Regions from separate parts of the Sanguibacter antarcticus genome, predicted to be linked through region 2. Evidence: riboswitches for the same ligand, from Rfam matches in the RefSeq annotation. Region 2 holds a riboswitch; the other holds the start of a gene.

Region 1 (9,773 bases), 1.8 Mb from region 2:
GTCACGGCACGGGCGACCGCGACGGCTGCGTCCTCGGTCGTCGCGCCCACGACCCGGACGGCGATGTCGTGGCTGGCGCCCTCGGCGTCGCCGACGAGCTGACGGGCCAGGCTCGCGCACGCTTCTGTCAGGGCGTCGGTGAACTCCTCGGCCGAGGGGCGGGAGCCGCTCGCCCCGGACGCGAGCAGGACGACCGTGTCGTTGGTCGACATGCAGCCGTCCGAGTCCACGCGGTCGAACGTGCAGGCGGTGGCTGCGCGCAGGGCGGCGTCTGCGAGCGCGGCGTCGATCTCGGCGTCGGTCGTCAGGACGCAGAGCATGGTGGCGAGGCCGGGAGCGAGCATCCCTGCACCCTTGGCCATGCCGCCGATCGTCCAGGTCCCGAGGTCGGGTGCCGCGTCGCCGTCGGAGGTGATCGTGACGGTGACGACCTTCGGGACGGTGTCGGTCGTCATGATCGCGTGCGCAGCGTCGTCGCCGCCGTCGCTGGAGAGGTGGGCGACGGCGTCGTCGACCCCGGCGAGCAGCGCGTCCATGGGCAGGCGTGTGCCGATGAGTCCTGTGGAGCAGACGAGGGTGTCGCCCGGAGAGATGTCGAGCGCAGCGGCGAGGTGCTCGGCGGTGCGGTGGGTATCGAGGAAGCCCTCTGGCCCGGTGCAGGCGTTCGCTCCCCCAGAGTTGAGGACGACGGCCCGCGCACGGCCGTCGGCTGCACTCTGCCGCGACCACGTCACGGGAGCTGCCTCGACCCTGTTGGAGGTGAAGACGGCGCTGACCACGTCAGACGGGCCGTCGTTGACCACGACGGCGACATCTGGCTTGCCGGTCGACTTCAGACCGGCCGCGACGCCCGCTGCCCGGAAACCTTGTGCTGAGGTGACGCTCACGGGGCTGTTCCTTCGTGTTCGAGGCCCATGGTCTGAGGTAGACCGAGAGCGATGTTCATGGACTGGACGGCTGCGCCGGCAGTGCCCTTGACGAGGTTGTCGAGAGCGGTGACGGTGACGACGCGTCCTGCGCGTCGGTCGATCGCGACCTGGACGAGCGCGGTGTTGGCGCCGACGGTCATGGCCGTGGTCGGCCACTGCCCTTCGGGGAGGAGCTCGACGAACGGCTCTCCGTCGTAGGCCTGCTCCCATGCACGACGCACGTCGGTGAGCGTGGCGTGCTCGTGCCCTGCAGCGAGACGCGCGGTGGCGGTCGAGAGGATCCCGCGGGACATCGGCACGAGGACGGGCGTGAAGGAGACCGTGACCTCGGGGGCGCCGGCGAGGCGAAGGTTCTGCTCGATCTCGGGGACGTGCCGGTGGGAGCCGCCGACCCCGTAGGCCTGCGCTGAGCCGAGCGCCTCGGAGGCGAGCAGGTGCGTCTTGAGGCTCTTGCCTGCCCCGGAGTAGCCGACGGCGAGCACGGCGACGAGGTCTCGTGCGTCGATGATCCCGGCGGCTACACCGGGCTGGAGGCCGAGCGTCACTGCGGTGACGTTGCACCCGGGGACGGCGATGCGACGCGCCCCGGCGAGGTTCTCTCGCTGCTTGGTGACGGCCCGCTCGCCGTGCACGTCCGAGGCGAGCAGGAGCTCGGGCAGCCCGTAGGGCCACGTTCCCGAGTGCTCGGAGCCGTAGAACTCGGTCCAGGCGGCCGGGTCGACGAGCCGGTGGTCGGCACCGAGGTCGAGGACGAGCGTGTCAGCAGGCAGGAGCGACGCGATCTCGCCCGAGGCTCCGTGCGGCAGCGCCAGGACGACCACGTCGTGGCCTGCCAGGTTCTCTGCGGTCGTCGGTTCGAGGATGCGTCCGGCGAGGCCGCGGAGGTGCGGCTGGTGCTCACCGAGCGCCGAGCCTGCGTTGGAGTGCGCAGTGAGGGTGCCGATCTGGATCTCCGGGTGGCCGCTCAGGAGCCGGAGAGTCTCGCCGCCGGCGTATCCGCTCGCACCTGCTACCGCTACCGTGAAGACCATGTGCATAACCATACACTCCGACGGAAGATGATGCACCTATCGCGATAGGCTCCGACGACGGACATCGAACCGATAACGGACAGGAACGATCCATGAACGACACCACGCCCTCCGCCCCCCGACAGGTCGTCCGCGCGCTGCGTGCTGGCGGCGTCGAGGTCCTCGAGCACCGCGACGAACCGGCTCCCGTCGCCGGACCGGGCGAGGCTCTCGTCGACGTCGCCGCGGTCGGCGTGAACTTCATCGACACCTACCTTCGGTCCGGGGTCTACCCGACGACCTACCCGAGCGTCCTGGGCTCGGAAGGCTCCGGCGTCGTCGCCGCTGTCGGCACAGGTGTCACAGACGTCTCCGTCGGCGACCGTGTCGCCTGGTGCGACGCCCCCGGCTCGTACACGAGCCAGGTGATCGTCCGTGCCGAGCGACTCCTCGTCGTCCCCGACGAGGTCGACATGCGTACCGCGGCCGCCGTCCCGCTGCAAGGACTCACCGCCCACTACCTCGCGACGTCGACGTACCCGATCTCCCCCGGCGACGACGTCCTGCTGCACGCCGGCGCCGGCGGCGTCGGCCTCCTCCTCACCCAGCTCGCGACCGCCCGAGGCGCCCGGGTCATCACCACCGTCTCGACGGACGCGAAAAAGCGCCTCTCGCGCGCCGCAGGAGCACACGACGTCATCAGGTACGACACCCTCGAGGACCTGACGTCCGACCTTCCAGCGATCGTCCGCAGCCTCACCGACGGCCGCGGGGTGCACGTCGCCTACGACTCCGTCGGCAGGGACACGTTCGACGCATCGCTCGCGTCGCTGCGTTCCCGCGGGATGCTCGTCCTCTTCGGCGGCTCCTCCGGACAGGTTCCCCCGTTCGACCCGCAGCGTCTCAGCGCGGCCGGATCCGTGTACCTGGTCCGGCCGACGCTCGGAAGCTACGTCGCCACACGAGAAGAGCTCGTCTCACGATCCGACGAGGTCTTCGCAGCAGTGCGCAGCGGCGCTCTCTCGGTACGCATCGGCGCGACCTACCCGCTCGCCGACGCAGCCCAGGCGCACGCGGCCCTCGAGTCTCGCTCGACCACCGGCAAGGTCCTGCTCCTCCCCTGACCCACCAGCCAGCTACCCTCAGAGCATGAACAGCTCGTGGGCCGACGGCGGATACGAGGACCGAGACCCCGGGCCGTCGCGCGCCGCACGGACCACGCTGACCGTCCTCGTCCTCCTCGTCACCGCGCTCAGCGCCGTGGTGTACCTGAAGTTCGGTCTCGACCAGTCCCGCGACGAGTGCTACCGCGACGCACCGCGAGGGACCTCCGTGGACGAGATCACGACCGGCCTCCGCTGGTTGCCTCCGGGCTACGACTGCTCCTACGACTCCTGAGCCCCTCGCGGCGAGGGGTACCGGGCAGCGCCGGCCAGCACCTCGACGTGGTGGAAGTGATCGATCGGACCACGTCCGTGACCGACCTGCAGCCCCTCGCCTGCACGCAGCGCGCCCGTCAGCCAGGCCTTCGCCGTACGCACGCTCTGCTCCCAGGAACCGAGACGCGGCTGGAGCGCAGCAACAGCCGAGGAGAGCGAGCACCCGGTGCCGTGCGTGCTCGTGGTGCGCACACGAGGCGCATCGAGCTCGACGACCCCACCGTCGACGACCAGCGCGTCTGGGCTGCGTCCCCCTGTGAGGTGACCGCCTTTCACCAGAACCGCAGCACCGACCGTCGCTTCGAGGCGGATCCCCTGGGCGACCGCCTCCTGCCACGAGGTAGCTGCCGGCTCGTCGACCAGGACGGCCAGCTCGGCCAGGTTCGGGGTCACGAGGTCCGCCCTCGAGAGGAGCCGGACCAGCGCCGTCCGTGCATCGTCGTCGAGCAGGCTGTGCCCGCTCGTCGCGACCATCACCGGGTCGACGACCACCACCGGGACGCGCACCTCCGCGAGCCACCCGGCGATCACGTCAGCGTTCGCCGCCGTCGCGACCATCCCGACCTTGACCGCGTCGACGACGACGTCGTCGCTCACTGCTTCGAGCTGCGCACGCAGAAAGTCCGCCCCCGGGACGTGCGACGAGCGCACCCCCCGGGTGTTCTGCGCGACGAGCGCCGTCACGACCGCCATGCCGTACGCACCGTGGGCCGCGAACGACTTGAGGTCGGCCTGGATCCCGGCACCACCGGTCGGATCGGTCCCTGCGATGCTCAGGACACGGGGACGAGCAGGGGCAGACGTCATGAGCGACATCCCTTCGCTAGTACGAGCTAGATCAGGTTCGACGGGTGTGGTCTCAGCCCGAACCGTGCGCGGGCACCCCGTGTCGCTCACGACGATACTCAACCTCGCAGGACGGCTCCTACCTGACGGTGTGCCTCGGCGACAGCGGCCTCACGGACGGCTGCTGTGTCCGCCGCCGTGAGCGTGCGATCGGCTCCACGCAGCCGCAACGAGAACGCGAGCGACTTCTTGCCCTCACCCACCTGCTCTCCGACGAACACGTCGAAGAGGCGCAGCTCCTCGAGCAGCGGCCCTGCGCCCTCCTCGACCGCGTCGAAGACCCGCTGTGCAGGCACGTCGGCATCGACGACGAGCGCGAGGTCTTCCTTCGCGAGGGGGAAGGTCGAGACGGTCGTCCCCTGGAGCGGCTCGGTCGCAGCCGCGGCGAGCAGCACGTCGAGATCCACCTCGAACGCGACCGCACGGGCAGGGAGGCTGAGCTCCTCGACCGCCTTCGGGTGCAGCTCGCCGGCGTGGCCGACCACGGTCCCGTCTACGAGCTCGAGGCGCGCGCAGCGCCCCGGGTGCCACGGCGCGTGGTCGGCATCGCTCGTCACCGTGACCTCGACCCCCACCCGTTCCGCGACGAGGCGCGCTCCTGCGACGGCGTCCGTCCAGTCGGCGGGGCGCCCTGGTCCCCACCACCCGGCGAGGTCACGCTGTCCGCACAGCACCCCGGCGACCCGACGAGGCTGGTCGGGAACCGCGGCGTCGATCTCGGCGAGCTGCTCTGCGGAGGGACGCACAGCCCCCGGAAAGAGCGGCGCGGCGGGTGCGCCAGGTCGCGGCCGGGTCACGAGACCGATCTCGAACAGCGCGAGGTCGCTCTGCCCGCGCGCGACGTTGCGACGTGCGGTGTCGAGAAGCGTCACCAGAAGGTTCGTGCGCATCTCGTTCTTCTCGGCAGACATCGGGTTCGCCAGGACGAGGGCGGTCCGCCGCGCGTCGTCGGGTGCAAGACCGAGCTCGTCGTGCTGCGCTCGACCGACGAACGGGTAGCTCAACGTCTCGACGTACCCGTCCTCAGCCAGAGCGCGCGCGACGCTCCGACGGACCCGCTGGTTCGAGGTCAGGCCCCGCCCGGCTGGCGCAGCAGGAAGGATCGACGGGATCGCGTCGTACCCGACGAGCCGCGCGACCTCCTCGACGAGCTCAGCAGAACCGACGAGGTCCGACCTCCAGCTCGGTGCCACGACGTCGACGAGACGCGGCTCGCCGGCGACCGGCGCGACCTCGCACCCGATCTCCGTGAGGACCGTACGCACCTGGTCCGGCGTGTACGCGACACCGACGAGACGTTCAGGCTCGTCCAGCGCAAACCGGATCGTCGTTGCTGGCAGCACCACGTCGAGCACGCTCACAGCGTCGTCGGCCGTGCCACCACCGAGCTCGACGAGGAGCTCTACGACACGCTGGGCGGCTACTGCCGCCAGCCGTGGATCGACACCGCGCTCGAACCTCTTCGCGGCTTCGCTCGGCAGCTTGTGCCGACGTGCCGTGCGGGCGACAGAGATGGGATCGAAGTGGGCGGCCTCGACGAGCACGTCCGTCGTCGCGGCCGTGACCTCGGTCTCGGCACCACCCATGACGCCTGCCAGGCCGAGGACCCGGGCACCGCGGTCGCCGGACGGGCTGTCGGTGATGAGGAGGTCCTCAGGGCTCAGGGCCCTGTCCGCACCGTCGAGCGTCACCAGGCGTTCACCCTCGACAGCCCGGCGGACGACGACAGGTTCGGCCACGGTCGCCAGGTCGTAGGCGTGCAGCGGCTGCCCGAGATCGAGCATGACGTAGTTCGTCACGTCGACGGCGAGCGAGATCGGCCGCATCCCGGCCTGGGCGAGCCGACGCTGCATCCAGGCCGGCGAAGGAGCGGACGCGGCAACACCCCGGACGATACGGGTGACGAACGCGTCGCACCCGGTGATCCCGTTGACCGGACCGTCGTCCGAGACCTCTACGCGGAACCCGGTCGCCGTCGCTGCAGGGACCGCTGCCGTCGGCAGACCACGGTCGGTGAACGCTGCACCCGTCGAGTGTGCGTACTCACGGGCGACCCCTCGCATCGAGAAGCAGTATCCCCGGTCCGGCGTGACGTTGATCTCGAGGACCTCTTCGTCGAGCCCCAGCAGCGCGAGCGCGTCCGCGCCCGGCGTCACGTCGTGCCCCGTCGCCGCAGAGTAGCCGAGCCGCTCCAAGACGATGATCCCGTCGTGGTCGTCGCCCAGCCCGAGCTCGCTCTGGGAGCAGATCATCCCGTCCGACAGGTGTCCGTACGTCTTGCGTGACGCGATCGGGAACGGTCCAGGAAGCACCGCACCGGACAGCGCGACGACGACGAGGTCGTCGACGACGAAGTTGTGCGCACCGCAGACGATCCCGCGCGGGACCGTCGGCAGGCCAGAGTCGTCGAGGACGTTGTGCCCGCCGACGTCGACCTGGCACCAGTTGATGACCTTGCCGTTCTTCTGAGGCTCCTTCTCGAGCGAGACGATCCGTCCGACGACGAGCGGTCCCGTGACGCCGCTCGACCGGACCCCCTCCTCCTCGAGCCCCACCCGCACGAGCGCGGCGGCCAGCTCTGTCGCGGTCAGGCCCACGGGCAGCTCGACGTGCTCTCCGAGCCAGGAGAGTGCGATGTTCGGCATCAGATGTCCATTCCGAAGTGCTGGGAGAAGCGGATGTCGCCCTCGACCATGTCGTGCATGTCAGCGATCCCGTGGCGCAGCATGAGGGTCCGTTCGATCCCCATGCCGAAGGCGAACCCCGAGTACACGGTCGGGTCGATGCCCGCCGCGAGGAGCACGTTGGGGTTGACCATGCCGCACCCGCCCCACTCGATCCAGCCGGCGCCCCCCTTCTTCTGCGGGAACCACAGGTCGAGCTCTGCGCTCGGCTCCGTGAACGGGAAGAACGACGGGCGCAGGCGTGTCTTGGCCTCTGGCCCGAACATCGCCTTCGCGAAGTGGTCGAGCGTGCCGAACAGGTGAGCCATGGTCAGGCCCTTGTCGACTGCGAGACCTTCCACCTGGTGGAAGACGGGCGTGTGGGTCGCGTCGAGCGCATCGGTGCGGAAGACCTTGCCCGGGCACGCGACGTAGACAGGGAGCTCACGCTCGAGCAGGGTCCGCGCCTGGACCGGAGAGGTGTGCGTGCGCAGGACGAGATGGGACTCCGTGGTCAAGCTCTGGTCCTCACCAGCCGCACCTGCGACGAAGAACGTGTCCTGCATCTGACGTGCGGGGTGGTCCGGCCCGAAGTTCAGGGCGTCGAAGTTGAACCACTCGGCCTCGACCTCCGGGCCGTCGGCGATCTCCCAGCCCATCGAGACGAAGAAGTCTCCGACACGCTCCTGGAGCGCCTCGAGCGGATGCCGTGCCCCGGGTGCGCGGCGCACAGGAGGGAGCGTCACGTCGACAGACTCCTCGACGAGGACCCGTGCGGCACGCTCGGCGTCGAGCTCGACCTGACGTGTGGCCAACGCCGTGGAGATCCGCCCACGGGCAGGGCCGAGAAGCTTGCCGGCGACGGCCTTCTCAGCAGGTGCCAGACGACCGATCTCACGGTTCGCGAGCGCGATCGGGCTGCGGTCCCCCGTGTGCGCGATCCGCACAGCCTTGAGCTCGTCGAGGTCTTGAGCCTCCAGCACCGCGGTGAGCGCCGCACGGACGGCGGACTCGACCGCGGTCGAGTCGAGAGGAGAGAACGGCGGGACGGCGGGATCGGGCGCTGCAGGGGTGGACATGCTGACCTTCCGAGCGGAGGGGGTTGAGCCGAGCGGCCCTGAAGATTCTATGCGCGCCCCTTCGGTGCACGAGCCGGATATCGGCTCGTGACCGCACGTCGGACGAAGTACGACGCGACCACCACCACGACCAGACCGGCTGTCGCGGCGAGCTGTCGGCGCGCAGTCTCGTCGAAGAGCATGAGCACCCCGACCCCGCCGAGCCCGGCGATCGTCGCCCACGTGAGGTAGGGGTACCCCCACATACGGACGATGAGCAGCCCTTGCTCCTCGAGGCGAGGTCGCAGGCGCAGCTCAGACACTGCGATGAGGACCCACATGACCAGGAGGCTCGCGCCGACAGCGTTGAGGAGGATGCCGAGGATCGCGTCCGGGAGCCAGGCGTTGAGCGCCACGGACACGAGCCCGAAGACGATGGACGTCCACACCGCGACATCAGGGACGCCGCGCCGGGAGACGTGAAGGAACATCTGCGCGCCGTCGTCGCGCTGGGAGAGCGAGAAGATCATGCGCGACGTGCCGTAGACGTTGGCATTGAAGGCGGAGAGCAGCGCGACGACGACCACGACCTCCATGATCGTCGCCGCGGCCTCCAGGCCGGCGAACTCGAGGACCGCGACGAAGGGTCCCTGGAGCAGACGCTGCGAGTCCCACGGCAGGACGAGAACCATGACGGCGACCGAGCCGATGTAGAAGAGCAGGATGCGCCAGACGGTGCTCGCCGCCGCGCGGGCGATGCTGCGCTGAGGATCCTCGGCCTCGGCCGCCGCGATGGTGACGATCTCGATCCCGCCGAACGCGAAGACGACCGCCAAGAGCCCGGCCGCGATCCCGGCGACGCCCTTCGGTGCGAACCCGCCGTCGTCGAGCATCGGTGTGATGCCGACAGCCGACGGGACGTCGACGACTCCCGTGAGGAGCAGCACGCCGACGACGAGGAACGCGCCGATCGCAGCGACCTTGATCGCCGCGAACCAGAACTCGAACTCACCGAAGCTGCGGACACCGGACAGGTTCACGACGGCGAAGAATGCCACCACGACGAGCGCGACGAGCCACTGCGGGACACCGGGCAGCCAGCCGTGGACGATCTGGGACGCACCGGTAATCTCCACACCGAGGACCATGACGAGCATGATCCAGTAGAGCCAGCCCATCGTGAATCCGGCCCATCGACCGATGCCGATCTCTGCGTACATCGAGAAGGCGCCGCTCGACGGCATGGCCGACGCCATCTCGGCGAGCATGCGCATGAGCATGATGACGAGGAGACCGGCGACCATGTACGACACGAGGACGGCCGGGCCTGCGGCCTTGATCCCCTGGCCCGTCCCGAGGAAGAGGCCTGCGCCGATGGCCGACCCCAGACCCATCATCGTCAGGTGGCGCACCTTGAGCCCCGAGGAGAGGTGCTGCTCCGATGCCATCGTCGCTCCTAGCGCTGAGCGCGAGCGCTGGCGTACAGGCAGACCGTGGCCGCCGTCGCGAGGTTGAGCGACTCGGCCTTGCCGCGGAGCGGCACCCGGACGACGGCGTCGGCGAGAGCACGCTCGTCCGCGCGCAGGCCCCAGGCCTCGTTCCCGAACACCCAGGCCGTCGCGCCGGCCAGGTCCGGGGTCCCTGCGGCCCGGCGACCGTCCGGACCTGCGACGTCGAGGAGGTCGTCGAGATCGAGGTCACCCGACCCGTCGGCGGCCAGCACCAGGAGCCCGTTCGCCTGCAGCGCCCCCACGAGCGCGCTCACGGTGATCCCGGTCAGGACAGGCAGGTGGAACAGCGACCCTGCAGTCGACCGGACGACCTTGGG
Region 2 (9,773 bases):
GTAGACCGGGCGCCACCCGGCCGGGCGCTGGCTGCCCGGTCGACTCTATCCCTGACGGCCGTGCACCCGTGCGCCCTCGGTAGGGTGTGCCCATGACCACTGTGGGTTCGTCAGGGCCGCAGTACCGCGCCTCGCCATACCCGCAGCCCCCCGGGAGCCCACCGAGCGGGCCCTTCGCACCCGCGCATCCTCCGGCCTCCGGCCCGGGAGCCCGCAACGGGCTGGCCGTCGCGGCCGCCGCCGTGCCCGTGGCGTCGCCGGTCGTCGGCGGGATGCTCGGCATGGTCCTGGGGGCCGTCGCCCTCCACCAGCTCCGCCGTGCACGACGAGCCGGCGTGCCGCAGCGCGGGAGAGCCCTCGCCCTCACGGGGATCGTCCTCGGCGCCCTCGTCACCGCCGCCTGGGTCGCCGCGACCTGGTACGTCGTGTGGGCGGTGCAGCTGAGCGACCGCGGCGAGGCGAACGCTGATCCCGCAGACGTCGCCGCGCCCGTGGAGATCCTCTTCGTCGACGTCAACCCTGGGCACTGCCTCGACCTTCCGCCCTTCGGTGCGGCTCGGGTGACGGTCATGCCGTGCGACCTCCCGCACGACGCCGAGCTGGTCGCGATGATCCCCGTCCAGCTCGGCCCCGACGGCACCTACCCCGGCCTCGGCTCGATGCGACGCGAAGGCAGCGCCCTGTGCGTCGCGACGCTCGCCGCCCTGCCGACGACGTCCGCCAGCCTCTTCGAGCCGTTCGCCCTCGCTCCGCCCGAAGACGTGTGGAACGACGACCACCACGAGGTCTGGTGCTTCGCGACGTCCCGGCACGGACCCGTCACCGGGCGGATCGCCGACGACGACGTCGCGCTCGCCAGGTGACCCGCCCCCGGTACTAGTCTTGGACGCATCCTGGCTGGTCCGTGCTCCGACGGACACCGATCGACGACGGACTCAGATCAAAGGTGGCAGCGACCGTGAGCTCAGTACCCCCACCCCCACCCGGACCGTCTGACGAGCACCCCGCCCCGGCGGCCGCGCTGCCGCCAGTTCCGCCTCCGCCCATGCCGTCTCCCACACCCTCTCCCACGCCTCCTGCCACGGTGCCGCGTGCTCCGTCGCAGCCCGGTTACGACCCGTCGACCTTCCACGCACCCGCATGGGACGGCCAGGCAGGTGGACCGTCGTGGGGCGCACAGCCCGCGCCGGAGCGGCGTTCGCGAGCGCTCCTCGTCGGTCTCTCCGGGGTCGTCGTGCTCGCCGTCGTCGCGGTCGGTGCGTACCTGGCGTTCTTCGCGGACCGGAGCGTGGACCTGCTCGACGCAGAGGTCGGCGAGAGCGTCGAGGCGTACGCCCAGCAGGTTGTCGTGGGGAACTGCATCGAGTCGCTCCCGAGCGACGGTGCGGTGGGCTCCGTCACGGTCGTGCCGTGCGACGAAGCCCACCAGTCACAGGTGATCGGTGCACGGAAGTACTCGACCAGCACCGACTTCCCGGGCACCGACGAGGTCACCTCGGCGACAGCCGAGAAGTGCACCACAGGGGCGATCGACGCGCCCGACGTCGACCTCTCGGCCATCACGCTCAGCGTGTGGGCACCGACCGAGGACTCGTGGAGCGAGGGCGACCGCCAGGGCCTGTGCATCGCGAGCGTCCCGGACACCCTGGACACGAGCCTTCTCGACTGACGGGCGCGCCCTCGCTCAGGCCGGCGAGACCGGCAGGTAGACGCGGGAGCCGTTCTCCTCGAACTGCTTCGACTTCTCGGCCATGCCGGCCTCGATGGCGTCGACCGTCGTCAGGCCGTTCGCCTCCGCATAGGCGCGGACGTCCGCGGAGATCCGCATCGAGCAGAATTTCGGGCCGCACATCGAGCAGAAGTGCGCCGTCTTGGCTGGTTCCGCCGGGAGCGTCTCGTCGTGGAAGGCCCGCGCGGTGTCCGGGTCGAGGGACAGCGCGAACTGGTCGTGCCAGCGGAACTCGAACCGCGCCCGGGACAGCGCGTCGTCGCGTTCCTGCGCACGCGGGTGCTCCTTGGCGAGGTCGGCGGCGTGCGCCGCGATCTTGTACGTGATGACGCCCGTCTTGACGTCGTCCCGGTCGGGGAGGCCCAGGTGCTCCTTGGGCGTGACGTAGCAGAGCATCGCGGTGCCGGCCTGCGCGATCATCGCTGCGCCGATGGCCGACGTGATGTGGTCGTACGCCGGTGCGATGTCGGTGGCGAGCGGGCCGAGCGTGTAGAAGGGCGCCTCCTCGCAGAGCTCCTCCTCGAGCCGGACGTTCTCGACGATCTTGTGCATGGGCACGTGGCCCGGTCCTTCGATCATCACCTGGACGCCGTGGGACTTGGCGATCGTCGTCAGCTCGCCGAGGGTCCGGAGCTCCGCGAACTGGGCCGCGTCGTTGGCGTCCGCGATGGAGCCGGGGCGCAGACCGTCACCGAGCGAGAACGTCACGTCGTAGCTGCGCAGGATGTCGCAGAGCTCGCTGAAGTGCGTGTAGAGGAACGACTCCCGGTGGTGCGCGAGGCACCACGCCGCCATGATCGCGCCGCCGCGCGAGACGATCCCGGTGACGCGCTGCGCCGTGAGCGGGATGTACCGCAGGAGGACGCCCGCGTGCACGGTCACATAGTCGACGCCCTGCTCGCACTGCTCGATGACGGTGTCGCGGTAGACCTCCCAGGTGAGCGCCGCGGGGTCGCCCTTGACCTTCTCGAGGGCCTGGTAGATCGGCACCGTCCCCACGGGGATGGGCGAGTTCCGCAGGATCCACTCGCGCGTCTCGTGGATGTCCTTGCCGGTCGAGAGGTCCATGAGGGTGTCGGCGCCCCAGCGGGCGGCCCACACCATCTTCTCGACCTCTTCCTCGATGCTCGACGTCACCGCGGAGTTGCCGATGTTCGCGTTGATCTTCACGGCGAACGCCTTGCCGATGATCATCGGCTCGACCTCGGGGTGGTTCCGGTTCGCGGGGATGACGGCCCGACCGCGGGCGACCTCCGAGCGGACGAGCTCGACATCCACGCCCTCGCGGGCGGCGACGAACCGCATCTCGTCGGTGACGATGCCTGCCTTCGCCCACGCGAGCTGGGTGCTCACGCCCTCCGCGGGAGCCGGCCGGGTCCATGCGTGCCGCGGCTGGGGCAGGCCCGCGAGGAGATCGATCGGCGGCGCGTCGGGAGAGTCGTCTGTGTACGGGCCCGACGTGTCGTAGAGGTCGAGGTGCTCGCCGTTGCTGAGGTTCACGCGGCGGAGCGGGACGGTCAGACCAGGAGCGCCGGGGACCTCCGCGTAGTGCTTGGAGGAGCCGGCGATGGGCCCGGTGGTCACCGTGCGGTGTTCTGCAGATGGTGCTGAGGACGCGCGTGCGTCGTCGACGATGTTCATCGATCATTCTCCCTACGTCGGCATGACCCGAACAGGTTCGAACGGTCGGTGGCGCGTGAGCCACCCTCTCAGCTCGTTGCTACGAGCTCCCGTGGGTATGTGGTTGTGCAGCCAGGCTACCTCACGATCCCCGTCGGCAAACCGTGACAAACCTCTCGATGTGCGGCGTGTCCGCAGGATCGCTGCCAGCGCCGGGTCCTACGGTCGTCTCGAGGCACGACGACGTGTCTCGACACGGCTCGCAGGGGAGAAGAGATGAAGCACAGACGCTTGGTCGCAGCACTGACGGTCGTCCTCGTAGCGTCCTCGGTCGCGACAGCATCGAGCGCCGCCGCTGCCGGGTGCACGGTCACGACATCGAGGTCGTCGACGTGGACCAAGGTGGAGGCGCGCTCCGGATGCCTCAACGTGCAGGCACGCATCGACAAGTACGTCTCCGGGTCGGGGATCCGCACCACCCTCGGCTACCAGGGCCCCACGCTCTCGGTCGCGGTCGACTACTCCGGCGTCTGGTCGGGCGCCTACTACCGCACCCGCAGCACGGCCGGCACGTGGACGGGCTGGATCTCGTTCTGACGGCGGGGGCGCTGGGCGCTCGATGCCTGCGGCCCCCGTCGTCGATCGTCGGTCGTCGGCTCAGTCGACCGTGAGCGTGAGGTGGGCGGCCTCGCCCGTGGGCTCGGGCCCAGGTGCGGGGCGGTCCACCACCACGGTGGAGCCGTCGATCACGTCGCCCGAGAGGATCGACCGAGCCAGCTTGTCCCCGATCTCGCGCTGGACGAGGCGACGCAGCGGGCGGGCACCGTACGCCGGGTCGAACCCTTCGATCGCGAGCCACTCGCGCGCCGACGGCGTCACCTCGAGCGAGATCCGACGACCGGTCAGCCGGCCTGCCAGCTCCCGGACCTGGATGTCGACGATCCGACCCAGCTCGTCGAGGCCCAGCGCGTCGAAGAGCACGACCTCGTCGAGCCGGTTGAGGAACTCCGGCTTGAAGGCTTCGCGGACCGTCGACATGACGGCGGCCCGCCTCGCCGCCTCGTCGAGCAACGGGTCGACGAGAAACTGCGCCCCGAGGTTCGACGTGAGGACGAGGATGACGTTGCGGAAGTCGACCGTGCGGCCCTGGCCGTCCGTGAGACGTCCGTCGTCGAGCACCTGGAGGAGGATGTCGAAGACCTCCGGGTGCGCCTTCTCCACCTCGTCGAGGAGCAGGACCGAGTACGGCCGACGGCGGACGGCCTCCGTCAGCTGGCCGCCCTCCTCGTAGCCGACGTACCCGGGAGGGGCACCGACGAGCCGCGCGACGCTGTGCTTCTCGGAGTACTCCGACATGTCGATGCGCACCATGGCGTGCTCGTCGTCGAAGAGGAAGTCTGCGAGCGCCTTCGCGAGCTCGGTCTTACCGACGCCCGTCGGGCCGAGAAAGAGGAACGAGCCCGTGGGGCGGTCGGGGTCGGACACTCCTGCTCGGGCGCGCCGGACTGCGTCCGAGACGACGGAGACCGCGGTCTTCTGACCGATGAGCCGCTGCCCGATGGCGTCTTCCATGGAGAGGAGCTTTTCGCTCTCGCCCTGCAGGAGCCGTCCGGCCGGGATACCGGTCCAGGCGGCGACGACCTCGGCGATCTCGTCCGCGTCGACCCGGTCGCCGACGAGCCGCGGCGGGCGCCCTTCGGCGGAGGACTCGGCGTCCTCGACGCGCTCGGCGCGCTCCGCGTCGGCGAGCTCGCGCTCGAGCGAGGGGAGGTCTCCGTAGCGGATGCGCGAGGCGGTCTCGAGGTCGCCTTCCCGTTCGGCTCGCTCCTGCTGGGACTGGAGCTCGTCCTTCTTCTTGCGCAGCTCACCGACCCTGTTGAAGCCGCCCTTCTCGGACTCCCACCGGGCGTTGAGCGCGGCGAGCTCTTCGCGGCGGTCGGCGAGGGTGGCCTGCAGCTCGGTGAGGCGCTGCTTCGACCCGTCGTCGTCGGACTTGTCGAGCGCGAGCTCTTCCATCTCGAGGCGTGTCACTGCACGGCGGAGCGTGTCGATCTCGACCGGGGAGGAGTCCATCTCCATGCGCAGGCGGGACGCGGCCTCGTCGACGAGGTCGATGGCCTTGTCCGGGAGCTGGCGCCCGGTGATGTAGCGGTCGGAGAGCGTCGCGGCGGCGACGAGCGCGGCGTCCGAGATGGTGACGCGGTGGTGGGCCTCGTAGCGGGACGTGAGTCCGCGCAGGATGGCGATGGTGTCCTCGACGGACGGTTCGCCGACGTAGACCTGCTGGAACCGACGCTCGAGGGCGGGGTCCTTCTCGATCCGCTCGCGGTACTCGTCGAGCGTGGTCGCTCCGACGAGCCGCAGCTCGCCGCGCGCGAGCATGGGCTTGAGCATGTTCCCGGCATCCATCGATCCGTCGCCGCTACCGCCCGCGCCGACGACGGTGTGCAGCTCGTCGATGAAGGTGACGACCTCGCCGTCGGATCCTTTGATCTCTTCGAGGACGGCCTTGAGCCGCTCTTCGAAGTCGCCGCGGTACTTCGCGCCCGCGACCATCGCTGCGAGGTCGAGGGAGATGAGCCGCTTGCCCTTGAGCGAGTCGGGGACGTCGCCGTCCACGATCCGCTGGGCGAGCCCTTCGACGACGGCCGTCTTGCCGACGCCGGGCTCTCCGATGAGGACGGGGTTGTTCTTGGTCCGGCGGGAGAGGACCTGCACGACCCTGCGGATCTCTGCGTCACGCCCGATGACCGGGTCGAGCTTGCCGTCCCTCGCTGCCTCGGTGAGGTCGACGCCGTACTGGGCGAGCGCCTTGTACGTGCCCTCGGGGTTCGGCGAGGTGACGCGCTTGTCGCCGCGGACGACGGGGATCGCGGTGGCGAGCGCGTCGCGCGTGACTCCGGCGCGCCGCAGGATGTCGGCAGCGGACGACGGGGCTGCGGCGACGCCGAGGAGGAGGTGCTCGGTCGAGAGGTACTCGTCGTCGAGCGTGGCAGCCTCGGTGCGCGCGCGCTGGAGCACCGACGACAGGGCGGCGGAGACGGTCGGCTTGGTGACCGCTGTGCCGCTCACGGTGGGGAGCGCGACGAGGGCGCGGCGGACGTCGGCCCCCACCGCCTGGGCATCGGCCCCGATCTCGGCGAGCAGACCCGGGGTGGTGCCTTCCGACTGGGCCACGAGGGCGGCGAGCAGGTGGAGTGGTTCGACCTGCGGGTTGCCTGCGGCCGTGGCCGTCTGGATCGCATCGCCGAGGGCGGCCTGGGAGAGGGTCGTCAGATTTCCGTCCATCGAATCTCCATGTGTCTTTCTGTGAGCTGCGACTGGTTCTAAAGTTGAGCGTAGTCCACTCAACCCGAGTTCTCCACCGCGAAGGTGTCGCCTTTCTCCAGGTTCGCCCTGGGGAGAACTCCCCCGTCACCTGCGATCTGCTGACAGTCGCCGCGCGGCCGTGGCACAGTTCGTCGAGGAAGAGCGAGGCCCACGAGGGCACGCCTCCTGACCGCGCCGAGGGAGAACCGCCCGCATGAGCAGAAGACGACTTGCACTAGCCGCAGGAGCCGCGCTCGTCGTCGCTGCGATCACCGGATGCGGGAAGGTCACCGCCGAGGTCGTCGTGCAGGACGACGCCTCCTACGACATCACCTTCTACATGCTCGGCGACGACGCGGAGATCGCGACGACCGGCGCCACCCCGGACCAGATGGCCGAGACGCTCGTCTCGACCCTCGAGAGCACTCCCGGCACGGACGACTGGACGTTCACCACCTACTCCGCCGACGGCTTCTCCGGCGTCGAGGCGGTCGGCACAGGCATCGCCGGCGACGAGGCGACGATGTTCGGCACCGGGCTCTTCGAGTCGGACGACGAGACGGTCACCTTCGACTTCCAGTACCCGATGACCCTCGTCGTGGAGGGCTCCGGCCTCACCGAAGAGCAGGGCGCTGCCGTCACCATCAACATGGTCGTCGACTTCCCCGGCACGGTCCTCGAGCACAACGGTGCGCTCATCGACGACCACACCATCGAGTGGACCGCCACGGGTGATGACGACCTCGACTTCACCGCGACCTCCGCGACGTCGACCGCCGACCCCAGCACGACGACCGAGCCCGCTGAGGAAGAGATCACCGAGCCCGCCGACGACGCGAGCGACGAGGTCGCCGCAGCAGACGAGGACTCTTCTGACAGCGACGCGGACGAGGACGGCGTCAACTGGCTCCTGTGGATCTCCGCCACGGTGGCCGTCCTCGCCATCGGTGCCCTCGTGGCGTGGTTCGTCGTGCGCGGCCGCGGGCCACGAGACCCCAGCGGACCGGGTGCGCCTGGACACCCCGGAGCACAGCAGCCGTGGGGACCGTACCAACCCCCTGCCTGAGAGCCCGCCGGCCCAGCACGCCCAGCACGACGAGGAGACGCACCGTGAACGATGACCAGCAGCCCGACGAGGCGCACGGCGGCGGACCGCAGAGCGACGGGTGGCACCCCGACGTCCTCGGCGACGGCTGGGTCGCACGGACGCTCGACCTCGAGCCGGACGCCGAGGGCGAGGTCGTGGCGACGCTGGTCCGGCGGGCCGGCACACCCGGCGCACGGCGGGCGGTGCTCTACGTGCACGGTTTCGTCGACTACTTCTTCCAGACCCACCTCGCGGAGCAGGTCGCCGCTCACGGCTACGACTTCTACGCGCTCGACCTCCGCAAGTATGGTCGCTCGCTCCGCGACCACCAGACGCCCAACTACGTGCCAGAGCTGGCCGACTACGCGGAGGAGCTCGACCGCTCCGCCCAGATCATCCGCACCGACGAGGGCCACACCGAGCTCGTGGTGCTCGGGCACTCGACCGGAGGCCTCGTCACGAGCCTGTGGGCGGACGCGCGCAACCGCACCGCTGAGCACCCCGTCGTCGACGCGCTCGTCCTCAACAGCCCGTGGTTCGACCTCAACGAGAGCTGGTTCCACCGGGTCGTCGCGACCCGGGTCATCGACCTCCTGGGACCGCTGGCGCCGATGGCGGTCGTCGGTCGCCTCCAGCCGCACTACGGGAGAGCCCTGCACACGGGCACCGGAGGAGAGTGGGACTACGACCTCGCATGGAAGCCGCTCGACGGCTTCCCTGTGCGCGCCGGATGGCTCCGCGCGATCCGTCGAGGACACGCCCGCGTCGCCCGCGGGCTCGCGATCACCTGCCCGGTCCTCGTCCTGACATCAGCCGAGTCCGGGAGCGCGAAGACGTTCCACGACGCTCTCGACACGACGGACAGCGTGCTCGACGTCGAGCAGACCAGGGCACGCGCCCAGGGCTTGGGGACCGATGTCACCGTCGTGCGGATCTACGGCGGGGCCCACGACCTGACGCTGTCCCCGGAGCCTGCCCGGTCGGCCTTCTTCGCGGAGATGTTCGCCTGGCTGGCGAACCGTCAGGCGTAGCCGAACACCTGCGTCCAGGCGTCGACCTCGACACCGACACCGATCGCGACGAACGAGCAGTTGAGGATGTTGGCGCGGTGCCCGGGGCTGTTCATCCACCCGTCCATCACGGCCGCAGCGGAGCGGTACCCCTTGGCGACGTTCTCGCCTCCGTACGAGCTGTACCCCGTCGCGGCCGCTCGGTCAGACGGGGTCCGTCCGTCCAGGCTCGTGTGAGACATGTAGTCGTTCGCGTACATGTCCTCGCTGTGCAGCTGCGCACCAGAGGTGAGCTGGGAGTCCAGACGGAGCTCGGAGCACCCGTTCTCGACACGCTGGACGTTCACGAGCCGCAGGACCTCGGCGCCTTCGGTGCTCAGGCCGTTGCTCGTGCTCGTGCTCGGAGCAGTCGTCGGCGTCTCGGCGGGAGCCGCGACGGACGGCGTGGTCGCCTCAGGTTCGGGCTCAGCGCTCGGGGGCGCGGCAGCCTCGGTCTCCACCTCAGGTTCTGGCTCCGGCTCGGGCTCAGGTTCCACGGTCGGTGCGGCAGCCTCGGGCTCGGGGGTCTCCGAGGGGACGGCCGTCGGCTCGGCCGCATCGCCCGCGGCCACGAAGGCTCCGGAGTCTCGGACCGCGAAGGGGTTGAGACGCCGGGCGAGCCCGTCCGTGCGCAGGGCACCGCTCCGGGACGCTGCTGCTGCTGCGCGGGCCTCGAGGTCGTCGTCGGACGCGGCCTCAGCCGTCACCGCGCCGCCGTCACCCAGGAGACCTCCGACGACGGGGATGCGAACTTCACCGCTCGCGACACGGGCCGGGAGCGCACGCCACTCGTCCCTCGTCTCAGGACCGACGACGAGGACGGCGACCGTCAACGCGATCGCCAGGCCGAACACTCCGGCGGCGACGCTGCGCACGAGAAGCATCCACGCCGGCCAGAGACGACGGCCGACATCGTCGAACAGCTTCGTCATTCCGGGCTCCTTCGCGCGACGATCGGGTGAGCTGGCCACCAGAGTAC

The links. A riboswitch is a leader RNA that binds a small molecule or an ion and turns the genes downstream of it on or off. The one in region 2 is predicted to bind thiamine pyrophosphate.
Region 1: it holds a riboswitch for thiamine pyrophosphate, as region 2 does, so the genes downstream of both, thiD (bifunctional hydroxymethylpyrimidine kinase/phosphomethylpyrimidine kinase) here and thiC (phosphomethylpyrimidine synthase ThiC) in region 2, are expected to answer to the same signal.

What each region holds. Positions count from the first base shown of each region.
Region 1 is NZ_PDJG01000001.1:1,420,948-1,430,720, forward strand. It holds gene argJ (bifunctional glutamate N-acetyltransferase/amino-acid acetyltransferase ArgJ) at 1-887, opposite strand, end outside; gene argC (N-acetyl-gamma-glutamyl-phosphate reductase) at 884-1,966, opposite strand; gene ATL42_RS06425 (quinone oxidoreductase family protein) at 2,053-3,063, shown strand; gene ATL42_RS06430 (hypothetical protein) at 3,089-3,337, shown strand; gene thiD (bifunctional hydroxymethylpyrimidine kinase/phosphomethylpyrimidine kinase) at 3,325-4,185, opposite strand; TPP riboswitch at 4,177-4,275, opposite strand; gene pheT (phenylalanine--tRNA ligase subunit beta) at 4,284-6,869, opposite strand; gene pheS (phenylalanine--tRNA ligase subunit alpha) at 6,869-7,966, opposite strand; gene ATL42_RS06450 (amino acid permease) at 8,014-9,393, opposite strand; gene ATL42_RS06455 (TrmH family RNA methyltransferase) at 9,402-9,773, opposite strand, start outside.
Region 2 is NZ_PDJG01000001.1:3,179,781-3,189,553, reverse strand. It holds gene ATL42_RS14575 (DUF4190 domain-containing protein) at 93-863, shown strand; gene ATL42_RS14570 (septum formation family protein) at 1,046-1,669, shown strand; gene thiC (phosphomethylpyrimidine synthase ThiC) at 1,685-3,370, opposite strand; TPP riboswitch at 3,363-3,473, opposite strand; gene ATL42_RS14560 (hypothetical protein) at 3,626-3,946, shown strand; gene clpB (ATP-dependent chaperone ClpB) at 4,007-6,637, opposite strand; gene ATL42_RS14550 (LppM family (lipo)protein) at 6,873-7,724, shown strand; gene ATL42_RS14545 (alpha/beta hydrolase) at 7,769-8,776, shown strand; gene ATL42_RS14540 (CAP domain-containing protein) at 8,767-9,726, opposite strand.